3 regions of the Bacillus methanolicus genome follow, and region 3 is predicted to be linked to each of the others. Evidence: riboswitches for the same ligand, from Rfam matches in the RefSeq annotation. Region 3 holds a riboswitch; each other region holds the start of a gene.
What was found. Region 3 has a riboswitch for S-adenosylmethionine ahead of C0966_RS06250 (methionine biosynthesis PLP-dependent protein). Riboswitches for the same ligand answer to the same signal wherever they lie in the genome.

Region 1 (4,449 bases), 1.1 Mb from region 3:
ATTGCGGTTCACGGTAAATGTTATAGCCGCCGAATAATTCATCTGCTCCTTCACCGGATAAAACAACCGTCACATGCTTTCTTGCTTCGCGTGCAACAAAATATAATGGAACGCATGCAGGGTCTGCAAGCGGATCATCCATATGCCACATAATTTTCGGAAGTTCGTTCATATATTCTTCAGGCGAAATCACATAGCTGATGTTTTCAACGCCAAGCTTCTCAGCCGTCTCTTTCGCTACATCAATTTCACTGAATCCATTGCGTCCAAACCCTACTGAGAATGTCTTTATTGCAGGATGAAACTCTTTTGCAATCGAAGCAATAAGGGAAGAATCGATTCCACCTGAAAGGAATGAACCGACAGGCACATCGCTTCGCATGTGAATTTTTACTGAATCAAATAAAACATCTCGAATTTCTTTAATAAATTCATCTTCTGATTTATGAACAGGGTTGAAAGAAGCCTTCCAATAACGCTTAATTTCCATTGGCGAGCCGACTTTTTTGATAAAATAATGGCCGGGCTCAAGTTTTTTTATTCCTTCAGACAACGTATTTGGTTCTGGCACAAATTGATACGTTAAATAATGCTGCAATGACTCGTAGTTTAATACATCGTTCTCAATTGCTAATAGAATACTTTTCTTTTCAGATGCAAAGAACGTTTTGTCACCATCTTCAAAATAGAAGAAAGGCTTAATACCAAAAGGATCGCGTGCACCGTACAGGGTTTGCTCCTGTTTATCCCAAATCACAAATGCGAACATGCCGCGAAGCTTTTCAACCGCCTTTTCTTTCAAATGGCTGTAAAGGGCAACAATAACCTCTGTATCAGATTCTGTAGCAAATGTAAGCCCTTCTTTAAGCAGCTCTTCGCGAAGTTCAACATAGTTATAAACTTCTCCGTTAAAAATGATCCAATAACGTTCATTTTCATAACTTAAAGGCTGGTGGCCGGATTCCAGATCAATGATGCTCAAACGACGGAAACCGAATTGTATATGGTCATCAAAGAAATAGCCGTCATCATCCGGTCCGCGATGGGTAATAATATTATTCATATTTTTAAACAGCAGTTTTTGTTCGTTGCGATATTCTTGTGCTTTCTCATGTACACAACCAATAAAACCACACATTATGTACGTCACCTTCTCCGTTTTTTCGAAAATAATATAAAAAATTATTACCTGTAATCATTCGTCATTCAACAAAAACATACTCTCTAATACTACCACTATTCACATTAAAAATGCACTTAGAACACAAAAAAATCGCCGGGAAAAATCAGGTATTAATTGAAGTTTACACGAATTTATATCGAAGTAAACCCCAATTGACAGCTCTCTAAAAAACGAGCATGTAGCTCCGCCCCTTTTCCACAAAAAATAGACGGAGAAATAAAACGGGAGTTACATAATTCAATGCAACTCCCATCGAATGTTAAATTTGTGCCTGTTGCTTTAAAGCTTCTGCTTTATCCGTACGCTCCCAAGGAAGGTCGATATCATTGCGTCCAAAATGGCCGTATGCTGCAGTCTGTTTGTAAATCGGACGGCGAAGGTCTAGCATCTTAATGATCCCTGCAGGGCGAAGGTCAAAGTTTTTGTTGACAAGGTCAACAAGAACATCTTCACTAACTTTTCCTGTACCAAATGTATCAATTGAAATCGATACCGGCTTGGCAACTCCGATCGCATATGCAAGCTGAACCTCAACTTTTTCTGCAAGTCCAGCAGCTACGATATTTTTCGCAACATACCGTGCCGCATAAGCAGCTGAACGGTCAACTTTTGTAGGATCCTTGCCAGAGAAAGCACCGCCGCCGTGGCGTGCATAACCCCCATAAGTATCAACGATAATTTTGCGACCTGTTAGGCCGGCATCCCCTTGAGGGCCTCCGATAACGAATCGGCCTGTCGGGTTGATGAAGTATTTTGTATTTTCATCGATTAATTCTTTTGGAACAACCGGGTCAATAACATATTCTTTAATATTACGCTGAATTTGCTCAAGTGTAATTTCAGGATGATGCTGAGTAGAAATAACGATTGTATCGATGCGTACAGGCTTATCGTTTTCATCATACTCAACAGTCACCTGAGTTTTTCCATCCGGACGAAGGTAAGGAAGAATCTCTTCTTTCCGCACTTCCGTTAATCGGCGGGCAAGCTTATGAGCAAGAGAGATTGGCAAAGGCATAAGCTCTTTTGTTTCGTTGCAGGCAAAGCCGAACATTAATCCCTGGTCTCCTGCTCCGATCGCTTCGATCTCTTCATCAGTCATTTGGCCTTCACGAGCTTCAAGAGCCTTGTCAACACCCATAGCAATATCAGGAGACTGCTCATCAATAGAAGTTAATACCGCACATGTTTCAGCATCAAAACCGTATTTTGCACGGGTGTAGCCAATATTTGCAACTGTTTCACGAACAATTTTAGGGATGTCTACATACGTAGAAGTTGTGATTTCTCCGGTAACCAACACCAAACCAGTAGTTACAGATGTTTCAGCAGCAACACGAGCATTCGCATCTTTTGCTAAAATGGCATCTAAGATTGCATCCGAAATTTGGTCACAAATTTTATCGGGATGACCTTCAGTTACTGATTCAGAAGTAAATAAACGACGTTTTTTTGACAACTGACTTCCTCCTTTATTTCATAATATAGAGCGAGGTTACAGGAAAATGGAAGCGCCTCGCATTAGTCCCTGCAGGCATAAGACGATCTGCGAGGAGGCATCTTTTCAGCCCCGCAGCAGGGCGGCTTATGACCCCCGAACCTGTGCACTGGGGGCTTGACAACTCACAAATCGTATTTCCATAACCTCAATTGATACGGTACTCATTCCCATTAGTATGAAATAAACATGGCAGTTTTATGATGCCTTAACTAAATTTTTTCCGGCATTATTGCCATAGATTGTTTTTGTCAAAACGAAAGACTGCATGCCCTTTGAAATAAACAAAATAAAAAACCTTCCCGCACATGAGGAAAGGTTGAAAACGTCAGGTTTGCGCCTTTCACTCTTATCGTTCAAGGACTTTATCCTTGCCTCAGGTTAGCACCTTTTCTCTAGACGTCTGTATTTCATCATAGAGCAGGTTGCTGGGTTTCATCGGGCCTGTCCCTCCACCATCTCGGGATAAGAGAGTATCCGTTCAAGGTTAAATCATATCTCATTGTGTTAAACGATGTCAATTGTTTTTTTTGCCTAAATTCTGCGCTGGACCTATGTTTTTCTATAGGGAGCAACTTCCGCTGTCGCAATTTTTCCGCAGAAATTTATGCCTGTTTTTTGCCACCCATTTATAAATGGGACTCCCAATCCTGTCAACGAGGGGAGCATGGATCAAAATCCCAAAGAAAAACGTTGCAGGTAAAAGAACAAGCAAGCGCCTTACTGCATAAAATCCTTTATAGATTTTGTTGGACGGAGTAACAATATGAAGTTCTTTCCTTAAATCTTCTTTTCGAAACGGAAAGCAGCTTTGCTTTTTCTCATACTCCTGAAGGGAGATCCACTCAACTTTGCCAAGCCAATCGAGTTTGTTGAATATTCTCTTTGTTTCCTGGCATAATGAGCATGTTTGATCGTACAACGCAATGGTTTTCAAGATGATCATTCCTATTATTTGTTAAACATAAGACTTGGGCAGATAAATCATAATTTATGTCTATTTTAACATACTATTTTAAAAACAGTTCAAAAGTACATTTTTTAAAATATTATTGAAACTTTCATATATAGTATAGACTAATTATTTAAAAGTGTTATACTAATTGATATGTAACCACTTACAAAAAACAAATGAAAAAGGAAGGTAATCATCAGATGAATTCTGTTACGATTCCGAACGAGTTGACTGATTTGTTAAAAGGAAGTAATGTTCAAATTCAATTGTCCGTCCCTCAATTAGTGGAAAAAGTGTTATACCGTAAAGAAGGGGCTTTAACATCAACCGGAGCAGTTCGTGCCACAACCGGGAAATACACCGGGCGTTCGCCTAAGGATAAATATATCGTGGAAGAAGCTTCTACAAAAGATAAAATCGATTGGGGCTCTGTTAACCAGCCAATTTCTGAAGAAGCATTTAATAAACTATATAATAAAGTAATAAACTACTTAAAGGAAAAAGAAGAAATATTTGTATTCAAAGGATTTGCGGGAGCTGACAAAAAGTACCGCATGCCGATTCAGGTAATAAATGAATATGCATGGCACAACCTGTTTGCCCATCAATTATTTATCCGCCCTACAGAAGAAGAATTGTTGGAGCATCAAGCGGAATTCACCGTGATTTCCGCTCCAAACTTTAAAGCAGATCCTGCAGTTGACGGTACGAGATCTGAAACCTTTATCATTATTTCTTTTGAACACCGTACCGTATTAATCGGCGGAACTGAGTATGCAGGAGAAATGAAAAAATCAATTTTCTCTGTCATGA
Region 2 (4,449 bases), 690 kb from region 3:
CGTTTTCGCTTGTCTTTGCCGCTTGCTGTTACAAGAAATTGCAAAGGTTTGTCACTAACCTTAATTGCGAGATTCCCGCTCGTCCCCATAAACCAGTCTCTTTCCGCCAATTCATCTTTTACATCAGCAAGCTCATTCCATCTCTCAGCCAACAAACTCATGCTCTCACCCCAATCATCTTTTTAATAGATTCTATACAATCAAAAAATGTTTCAAATGAATCAAATCGAATACCTAGTTCCCGGCATTTATCCTCTAAAAAATCCCGGGCAAGAACGTAATCAGCCTGTTTAGCTGCTTCTAAATCCGTGATCGAGTCGCCAACCACAATTTTATAAAATCTGTTTCCTTCCAGTTTTCTGATAACGGAAGGCTTGCAGCAGCCGCAACCATTTGAACAATAATCATCACAGCTGTACGGCCATAGAATCTCAATATTTTCCCCGCTGAAATCAGCTCCGTTGCAATATAATCCTGCAAAAGGTCCAAATCTTTTAAGAATTGGTTCTACAAAAAAATCAATTCCGCCGCTAACAATAAATAATGGAATATCATGTTCATTAAGAAAATCAATGAACTCTTGAAATCCGGGGCGAATAGAGGCATTCTGAACAGTAAAATGGGCAATTTTATTTCTTAATCTGCTTGGGAGAAGGGAAAACATCTTCCCTACTCCCTCTTGGTTTGTAATTTCCTGAGCTAAAATTTGGTCCTTCACTTGAATCCACTCAGAAGGAGCGAAATTTTGCATAATCGAAATTATATTATCTTTTTCCGTAATCGTTCCATCAAAATCACAAAATACGGCAAATTTTTTCATACGTTCACCTCGAAGGAACCCCATAAATCAATTGCCTTTCTAAGTTCTGGAAAGGTCTCCGCGCTTTCGGATAGTGATTTGCCGGAAAGAACTGCATCAATTGCCTGCCTGAATGCAAGTCCTCCTCCCTTTGTGCCATCCGGATGTCCGTGAACACCGCCGCCTGCATTGATAATGCTGTCAATTCCAAAATCCTGTACAAGAAGAGGCACCAAGCCTGGATGAATGCCTGCTGAAGGAACCGGAAAGCTCGGCTTATAGTCTTCTCTTTCTCTTAAAGCTACAGCCATCGCAAGTGCCTTGTCTCTTTCAAGTGCAACCGTCCCATACGGTGAAGGAAACAAAGAGAAATCGGCTCCCGCATAGCGGGTTAGCTTACCGAGTAAAAGCGAATGAGACAAACCGTAGTAAGGTGATGAGGTGATCGCGCCGCTGAATGCCGGGTGAGCCATAATCGGGAGGGCAATGTTATCATCTTCCCGAAGCTCTTGAAGAATGTCCAAGCCATAGGAAAACACATTAAACAGCAATATGTCTGCACCCAATTCCGCAGCCTTTCTTGCCTGATCACGAAGCTTTGACGAACGCCCTGTTAAATTGACTGCATACAATGTCCGGTGCCCGGTTGTTTCAAAAACATCAAGGAGAGCTTTTTTCCCTTCAGTTATTCGTTGTTCAAATGGCGTCAGCTCATTTTCAAACAGTATTTCGTCATCTTTCACAATATCGACTCCGCCTTTTGCCTGTTCCTTTAGCTGGAATAGCAAATAATTAAGATCCCGGCCAATTAAGCCTTTGAAAATACTCATGACGAGCGGCCTATCGTACACATTTAATTTTTCACGGATGCCGGGAATGCCGAATCGCGGTCCGGGAAAAGCTTTTTTTAGCTCGCTGCTAAACTGTAAATCCAGCAGTTTTATTTTTCCATCCATTGATAATTTTCCGAAAACAGTTGTTAATATGGCTGGAATGTCAAATGAAAAATTCACTGTCGGATAGGCAATTTTAATCAAAGCTTCCGTTTCTTTTTGAGCTCCCCCGGGTGCCAGACCTTCTACAGAAACGACTCTCCCCTTATGTTTTTTGAGCTGATTTTTTTCGAGTTCAGGCAAATTGGTCCAGGAACCGACTGTTAGCCCAAGGGCAATTTCTTCCGCTTTTTTTTCAGGGTCATGTTTGGAGTCAAACACTAAGTACGTCGCAATGATTTCACTCAATTGGAATCTTCCTTTCATGGAAACTGGTTAATACTTACGAAAAATGTTTATTTTTGTTTATCAGGAGTTTACTCCCGTTCAAGGTGCATTTGCTCCCATTCGGCAGGCATCGATATCCTTAAGACTGGTCGATAAATTCAAAAACCGGTTGATAACCTCTTTCTTACGCAACAAAAAAACCTCTTCGACAAGAAGAGGTTAGTGCTGCAAACTAAGATCTTCTCATCTTTCAGCTATTGCTGCAAGAATTAGCACCGTGCTTATAAAATAAGTCGGTTGCCGGGCTTCATTGGGCTCGTCCCTCCGCCTGCTCTTGATAAGAAAACAATATTTGGTTCATATTCAATTTTTTACGCGCTAGATTTATTTGGATTATCGCAGGAATATTTTGATTTGTCAATCCATCATTTTAAAAAATTTTTAAAGCTTTAATTCGCTCAACTGCTTCTAAAAGTCTTTCTTCAGAAGTCAGTAATCCTGCTCTGACATAGCCTTCTCCATGCTTGCCAAAGCCAATGCCCGGCGCAACGACGATATGCGCTTTTTCAAGAAGATAATCAGAAAATTGTTCTGATGTAAAGTTATCCGGCACTTTCAGCCAGGCAAAAAATGATCCTTTTGGAGCTGTTACGTTCCAGCCTATTGACCTTAACCCGTTAATCAAAACATTTCGTCTTGACTCGTACATTTTGTTCAGTTTTTCTACACATTCCTGAGACTCTGTCAACGCAGAAGCTGCGGCCTCCTGAACTGCTCCAAACAAGCTGACATACAAGTGATCCTGTAAAAGGTTAATGGCAGAAATCACACTTTCGTTTCCAACCGCAAACCCGACCCGCCATCCTGCCATGTTATAAGTTTTAGAGAGTGTGTAAATTTCAATACCGACATCTTTTGCACCTTCAAACTGCAAAAAGCTTAGCGGCTTTTGTCCGTCAAAGCCGATGGCTCCATATGCAAAGTCATGAACAACACAAATATCATTTTCCTCGGCAAACTTGACAGTCTGTTCAAAAAATTCTTTTGTCGCCGTTGCCCCGGTCGGGTTATTCGGGTAATTCAAAAACATTAATTTTGCTTTTTTTGCATCTTCTTCCGGCAGATCGGCAAAATCAGGAAGAAAGTCGTTTTCTTCACGGAGCGGCATGGTGATCATCTCAGCACGAGCCAATACAATCCCTGACCAATAATCCGGGTATCCCGGATCAGGAACGAGAGCGGCATCCCCCGGGTTTAACAGACATTGCGGAATTTCAACAAGCCCGGCTTTCCCGCCGAACAATATTGCCACCTCTTTGTCCGGATCCAGTTCCACCCCGTATTCCCGTTTATAAAATAACGCAGCTGCTTGTTTTAAATATCGAAATCCCTGAAATGGTGAATATTTATGGTTCACAGGGTTTGCTGCAGCTTGCTGAAGTTTTTTCACAATATGTTCAGGAGTCGGCTGGTCAGGGTTTCCCTGGCCTAGATTAATGACATCATAGCCTTTCTCAATATATTGGTTTGTTTTTTTTACAAGCGAAGCAAAAAATTGTTTCGGAAGGCTGTTTAATAAATCAGATTGGGAGAAATGTTTCATCGTTACACCTACAATCAGAAATTATTTTCATTTTATAAAATTGTTGAAATTCTAGTCAAAAATAATATAACGTAAATGTAAGCTTGTAAAGAATAAAATTTTTCAAACAGGGTGAAGGTCATGAAATTAACTATAGCATGTATTCAGATGGATCTTGCCTTCGGCGATCCGAAAAAAAATTTTCAATCTGCGGAAAATCTTATACAAGAAGCTGCTGCAAAAAAACCGGATATAATTCTTCTTCCGGAATTATGGACTACAGGATATGATTTGACTCGAATCAATGAAATAGCCGATGAAAATGCTAGTGAAACAACTGTTTTTCTGCAAAATGCAGCAAGAAAACACGGGATCCATTTTGTTGGTGGCTCCGTTGCAAACAAAACCTCTGAAGGAGTCTTTAACACGCTTTTGATTGTCGACAAACACGGCAATAAAATTCACGAATACAGTAAACTCCACTTATTCAAGCTGATGAATGAACATCTTTTTTTGACCCGCGGAAAATCAAAAGGTTTATTTCAGCTTGAAAACAGAAAATTTGCAGGGGTAATTTGCTACGATATTCGTTTCCCGGAATGGATCCGCACTCATACTGCGGAAGGTGCAGAAGCATTGTTTGTTGTGGCAGAATGGCCTCATTCCCGACTTTCCCATTGGCGAAGCCTCTTAATCGCACGCGCAATCGAAAATCAATGTTTTGTCATTGCCTGCAACCGTTCCGGGCAAGACCCGAACAATACATTCGCGGGTCATTCCATGATTATTGATCCGTGGGGGGAAATCATTGCAGAAGCCGGAGAGCAGGAAGAAATTCTTGTTGCCGA
Region 3 (4,449 bases):
TCTTGAGCAGCTTCATTCTCTTTTCGAATAAATTCATTTCTTAGAACGAGTGCGCAGCACACGGAATTTACCCATAGCTCTTCAGACTGGAATAATACTTTTCCTTTATCCATCGCAACGGACACAGCTCCAAAAGGCTCCGCCACCACATAGCCGGAAATTCTGCCTTCAGAAAGTGCTGCCGGCATTTCAGCAGGAGGAAGTTCAATCACATTCACATCATCATATGGAAGCCCTTCTTTTTTTAACATTTGATAAAGCAGCATATTATGAGTAGAAAATTTGTGTGGGATGGCAAAATTTTTCCCTTTTAAGGCCTCCACACGGTTTATTTCTTTTGAAGATACGATTACATTTCCATCTCGATGGCCTAATGCGACCGCTTTTAAATCGATTCCTTGTTCTTTTGCTTTCATAGCTAGTTGTACAAGGACGGAAGCTCCATCAATCCTTCCTGTATTGAGAGCGTCCATTAATTCAGGCCACGATCCAAATTTCACAAGTTCAAGCTTGATATTTTTAAAGTTTTTCTTGCCGATCTCTTCTTCTATGTACAATGGCACTGCATGAGTGATTGGCAAGTACCCTATTTTAATTGTGCGTTTTCCGCCTCCGCTGCTATGTGTAGATACTTGACTTGACCCGCAGGCTGAAAGAATAATAAGGTTCATTATGAGCAATGATAAAGTAAAAGCTCTCCTAATTTTTTTCCTCATTGAATTAACCCCCTAATTATTTTTAAAAAGATAAATAAATAAAATAACAGAAAAATTCAACTCGCAATAACTTTCTGTAAATTAAATTTATCTGTATGGCATATTTTCTTACTGAAAAAATTAAATACTGTATTCCATTGGCTGTGCTGGACGGTTAAAATGAAACTCTTCGAAGATAATTTTTCGGAAATGCTGAAAGTCTTGATGACTTCGATCTCTCGGTCTTGATGTGTTGATTTTTATTTCTTTGCGGATACGTCCCGGATTTGCGCTCATGATCAGAATCCGATCAGATAAATAGATTGCTTCATCAATATCATGCGTTACAAGAATAATGGTTGTTTTTTCTTTGTCCTGAAGACGTAATAGTTCATCTTGTAAATAATAACGGTTAAACGTATCCAAAGCTGCAAATGGTTCGTCCATTAAGATTAGCTCCGGTTGAATGACCAGCGCTCTGGCAAGCGCAACCCGCTGCTGCATCCCTCCAGACAACTGATGGGGAAAGAGATTGGCTTTATCATTTAGTCCGACTAATCTTAAATAATGAAAAGCCCGCTCTCTTCGTTCGTTTGCGGGTATATTTGCTTGATCTTCTAATCCTAACTCCACATTTTTAAGAACCGACCGCCAAGGCAGCAGTCCATAATTTTGAAATAACATCACACACCGCCTGCTTGGCCGCTCCACTATATGTCCATCCAAAAGAACCCTGCCGCTGTCAGCTTTTTCAAAACCTCCGATCACATTTAAAAGAGTGCTTTTTCCGCATCCGCTCTCACCGAGTATAGAAATAATCTCCCCCTTTTTTAATTCAAACGAGACTTTATGTAATACTTGTTCTGTTTGCCCTTTGTTCGAAAAACTTTTACTGACACGATCAACTTTAATAATTACAGAATGATCCAATTTTCGCTTAACCTTCCTTTCACCTCGGCTGATTAATTTCATTAAATTCCTATCAAATTAGTGTGATTAATTGGTTGTTAGTAAGTTTAATATACTTTGTTCAAAAATTCAACCTTATAAAATTAAAAAGTTTCGAAAATTATGCAAAAAAGGAATTGACAGAATACAATTTCGTATAGTAAGTTTAAATAAAATTTAATATTGATGATTTCTTATCAAGAGAGGTCGAGGGACTGGCCCGATGAAGCCTCAGCAACCTTCAATGTTTCTACAACATTGAAAAGGTGCTAATTCCAGCAAGTTCATTTGAACTTGAAAGATAAGAAGGCGCTTGTGTTCACTGATTACAAAAGTCTTCTTATCATAGAAGACTTTTTTTATTTTTCCTACATAAAAGGAGTGACGGTCATGTATAAAGTAGACACAAAACTTGCACAAATCGGCAATCGAAGTGAAAAAGCAACAGGAACCGTAAACCCGCCAGTTTATTTTTCTACAGCTTATCGGCACGAAGGCATTGGACAATCAACCGGATATGACTATATCCGCACAGGAAATCCGACAAGACAGATTCTTGAAAATGCAATTGCCGATTTAGAAAAAGGTGATCAAGGCTTTGCCTGCAGTTCCGGAATGGCAGCCATATTTACGATTTTGTCTTTATTTCAATCCGGTGATGAATGGATTGTGAGCAAAGATTTGTATGGAGGAACATACCGGCTATTGGAACAGGGCTTTAAAAAATGGGGATTAAGCTGCAAATATGTAAATACGTGTTGTCCGGAAGAGCTTGAGAGTCATATTACTCCTCAAACAAAAGCTATCTTCCTGGAAACTCCGACAAATCCCCTCATGGAACAAACCGATATTTCATCAGTTTCAAAGATTGCGAAAAAGCACGATTTATTGCTGATTGTGGACAATACGTTCTACACTCCGCTGCTGCAGCAGCCTTTAGCACTTGGTGCGGACATCGTCATTCACAGTGCGACAAAATACCTTGGAGGGCATAATGACGTACTTGCCGGACTCATTGTTGCAAAAGGAAAAGAACTGTGCGAATCCCTTGCACTTTATCATAACGCTGCAGGGGCTGTTCTTAGTCCATTCGATTCATGGCTGTTAATGCGCGGAATGAAAACCTTGTCTCTTCGGATGAAGAAACATGAAGAAAATGCGAAAGCAATTGTATCTTATCTTTCTGAACATGAAGCAGTCATTGACGTTCTTTATCCCGGAAAAGGCGGAATGGTTTCATTCCGATTGAAAGATGAATCATGGGTAAATCCTTTTTTGCAAAGTCTTTCCCTTATCACTTTTGCCGAAAGCCTCGGAGGAGTAGAAAGTTTTATCACCTACCCTGCCACGCAGACTCATGCAGATATTCCTGAAGAAATCCGGCTGGAAAACGGAGTCTGTAATCGTCTATTAAGGTTTTCGGTAGGAATTGAAGATGTTCACGATTTAATAGAAGATTTGGAGCAGGCATTTGTCCATGCCCGGAAGGTGGTTGCAGTATGAATGAACAAGGAACTTTTTCTTTTGAAACATTGCTTCTTCACAATCGGCAAAAAATCGATCCAGTGACAGGTGCGGTAAGTGTGCCTATTCAGCATGCATCTACTTTTCATCAGTTTCACATCGACCAGTTCGGAAAATATGATTACAGCCGCAGCTTAAATCCAACTCGCGAAGCGCTCGAGGAAGTCATTGCGGAATTGGAAGAAGGAACGAGAGGATTTGCTTTTTCATCGGGAATGGCAGCTATATCCACCGCTTTTCTCCTTCTTTCCAAAGGAGATCATGTCATCCTTTCTGAAGATGTATACGGGGGTACTTTCAGGGTCGTAACACAAGTCTTGACCAGATATGGAATCGAGCACACATTTGTCGATATGACGAATCTTTCAGCCGTGCGTCAAGCGGTACGCCCTAATACAAAAGTTTTTTATATTGAAACACCGTCAAATCCTCTGCTAAAAGTGACGGATATTAAAGCAATCAGTCAAATCGCGAAGGAAAATGATGCATTAACCTTTGTTGATAACACATTTTTAACCCCTGCCCTGCAAAAACCCCTTACATTAGGAGCAGATGTTGTACTCCACAGTGCAACCAAATTTTTGTCGGGGCATAGTGATGTCGTAGCAGGTTTAGCAGTGGTTAAAGATGAAATTCTGGCCGAAAAGCTTGCCTTTTTACAAAATTCATTTGGTGCAGTTCTCGGTGTTCAAGATGCATGGTTGGTTTTGCGTGGTTTAAAAACGCTTCATGTCCGCCTTGAACAATCCATCAAATCAGCAAAAAAGATTGCGTCATTTTTGGAAGATCAACCATTAGTGAAAAAGGTTTATTATCCCGGACTGAAAAACCACCCGCAATATGCTTTGCAAGCAGAGCAGGCAAAAGGGCCGGGAGCCGTTCTTTCCTTTGAATTAATCAATGAACAAGTGCTTCGTTCATTTTTATCAAAGGTTCATATCCCTGTATTCGCCGTAAGTCTCGGGGCGGTCGAATCAATTCTTTCCTATCCCGCGAAAATGTCTCATGCGGCAATGCCGCAAGATGAAAGAGAAAAACGGGGAATCAGCGATACTCTTCTTCGTTTATCAGTAGGGCTTGAAAACCCGGATGATCTAATTCATGACTTTACTGTTGCTTTAAATGAACATTGTTACGAAGAAAAGGAAATATACGTAAAACGAGGAGGAAGGAAATGAGCTTCCTGAAAAAACTAGAAGATCAAATATTAATCGCCGACGGTGCAATGGGAACTCTTCTTTATTCATATGGAACAGACTGCTGTTTCGAAGAGCTGAACCTT

Region 1: it holds a riboswitch for S-adenosylmethionine, as region 3 does, so the genes downstream of both, metK (methionine adenosyltransferase) here and C0966_RS06250 (methionine biosynthesis PLP-dependent protein) in region 3, are expected to answer to the same signal.
Region 2: it holds a riboswitch for S-adenosylmethionine, as region 3 does, so the genes downstream of both, mtnW (2,3-diketo-5-methylthiopentyl-1-phosphate enolase) here and C0966_RS06250 (methionine biosynthesis PLP-dependent protein) in region 3, are expected to answer to the same signal.

Annotation. Positions count from the first base shown of each region.
Region 1 is NZ_PNFF01000001.1:2,308,081-2,312,529, forward strand. Features, by position in the region: gene asnB (asparagine synthase (glutamine-hydrolyzing)) at 1-1,138, opposite strand, end outside; gene metK (methionine adenosyltransferase) at 1,443-2,642, opposite strand; SAM riboswitch class I at 3,028-3,153, opposite strand; gene C0966_RS11525 (thiol-disulfide oxidoreductase DCC family protein) at 3,244-3,627, opposite strand; gene pckA (phosphoenolpyruvate carboxykinase (ATP)) at 3,837-4,449, shown strand, end outside.
Region 2 is NZ_PNFF01000001.1:549,238-553,686, reverse strand. Features, by position in the region: gene C0966_RS02830 (methylthioribulose 1-phosphate dehydratase) at 1-161, opposite strand, end outside; gene C0966_RS02825 (2-hydroxy-3-keto-5-methylthiopentenyl-1-phosphate phosphatase) at 158-820, opposite strand; gene mtnW (2,3-diketo-5-methylthiopentyl-1-phosphate enolase) at 817-2,040, opposite strand; SAM riboswitch class I at 2,260-2,363, opposite strand; gene C0966_RS02815 (pyridoxal phosphate-dependent aminotransferase) at 2,450-3,622, opposite strand; gene C0966_RS02810 (carbon-nitrogen family hydrolase) at 3,743-4,449, shown strand, end outside.
Region 3 is NZ_PNFF01000001.1:1,241,702-1,246,150, forward strand. Features, by position in the region: gene C0966_RS06240 (ABC transporter substrate-binding protein) at 1-716, opposite strand, end outside; gene C0966_RS06245 (ABC transporter ATP-binding protein) at 837-1,625, opposite strand; SAM riboswitch class I at 1,835-1,951, shown strand; gene C0966_RS06250 (methionine biosynthesis PLP-dependent protein) at 2,034-3,146, shown strand; gene metC (cystathionine beta-lyase) at 3,143-4,345, shown strand; gene C0966_RS06260 (bifunctional homocysteine S-methyltransferase/methylenetetrahydrofolate reductase) at 4,342-4,449, shown strand, end outside.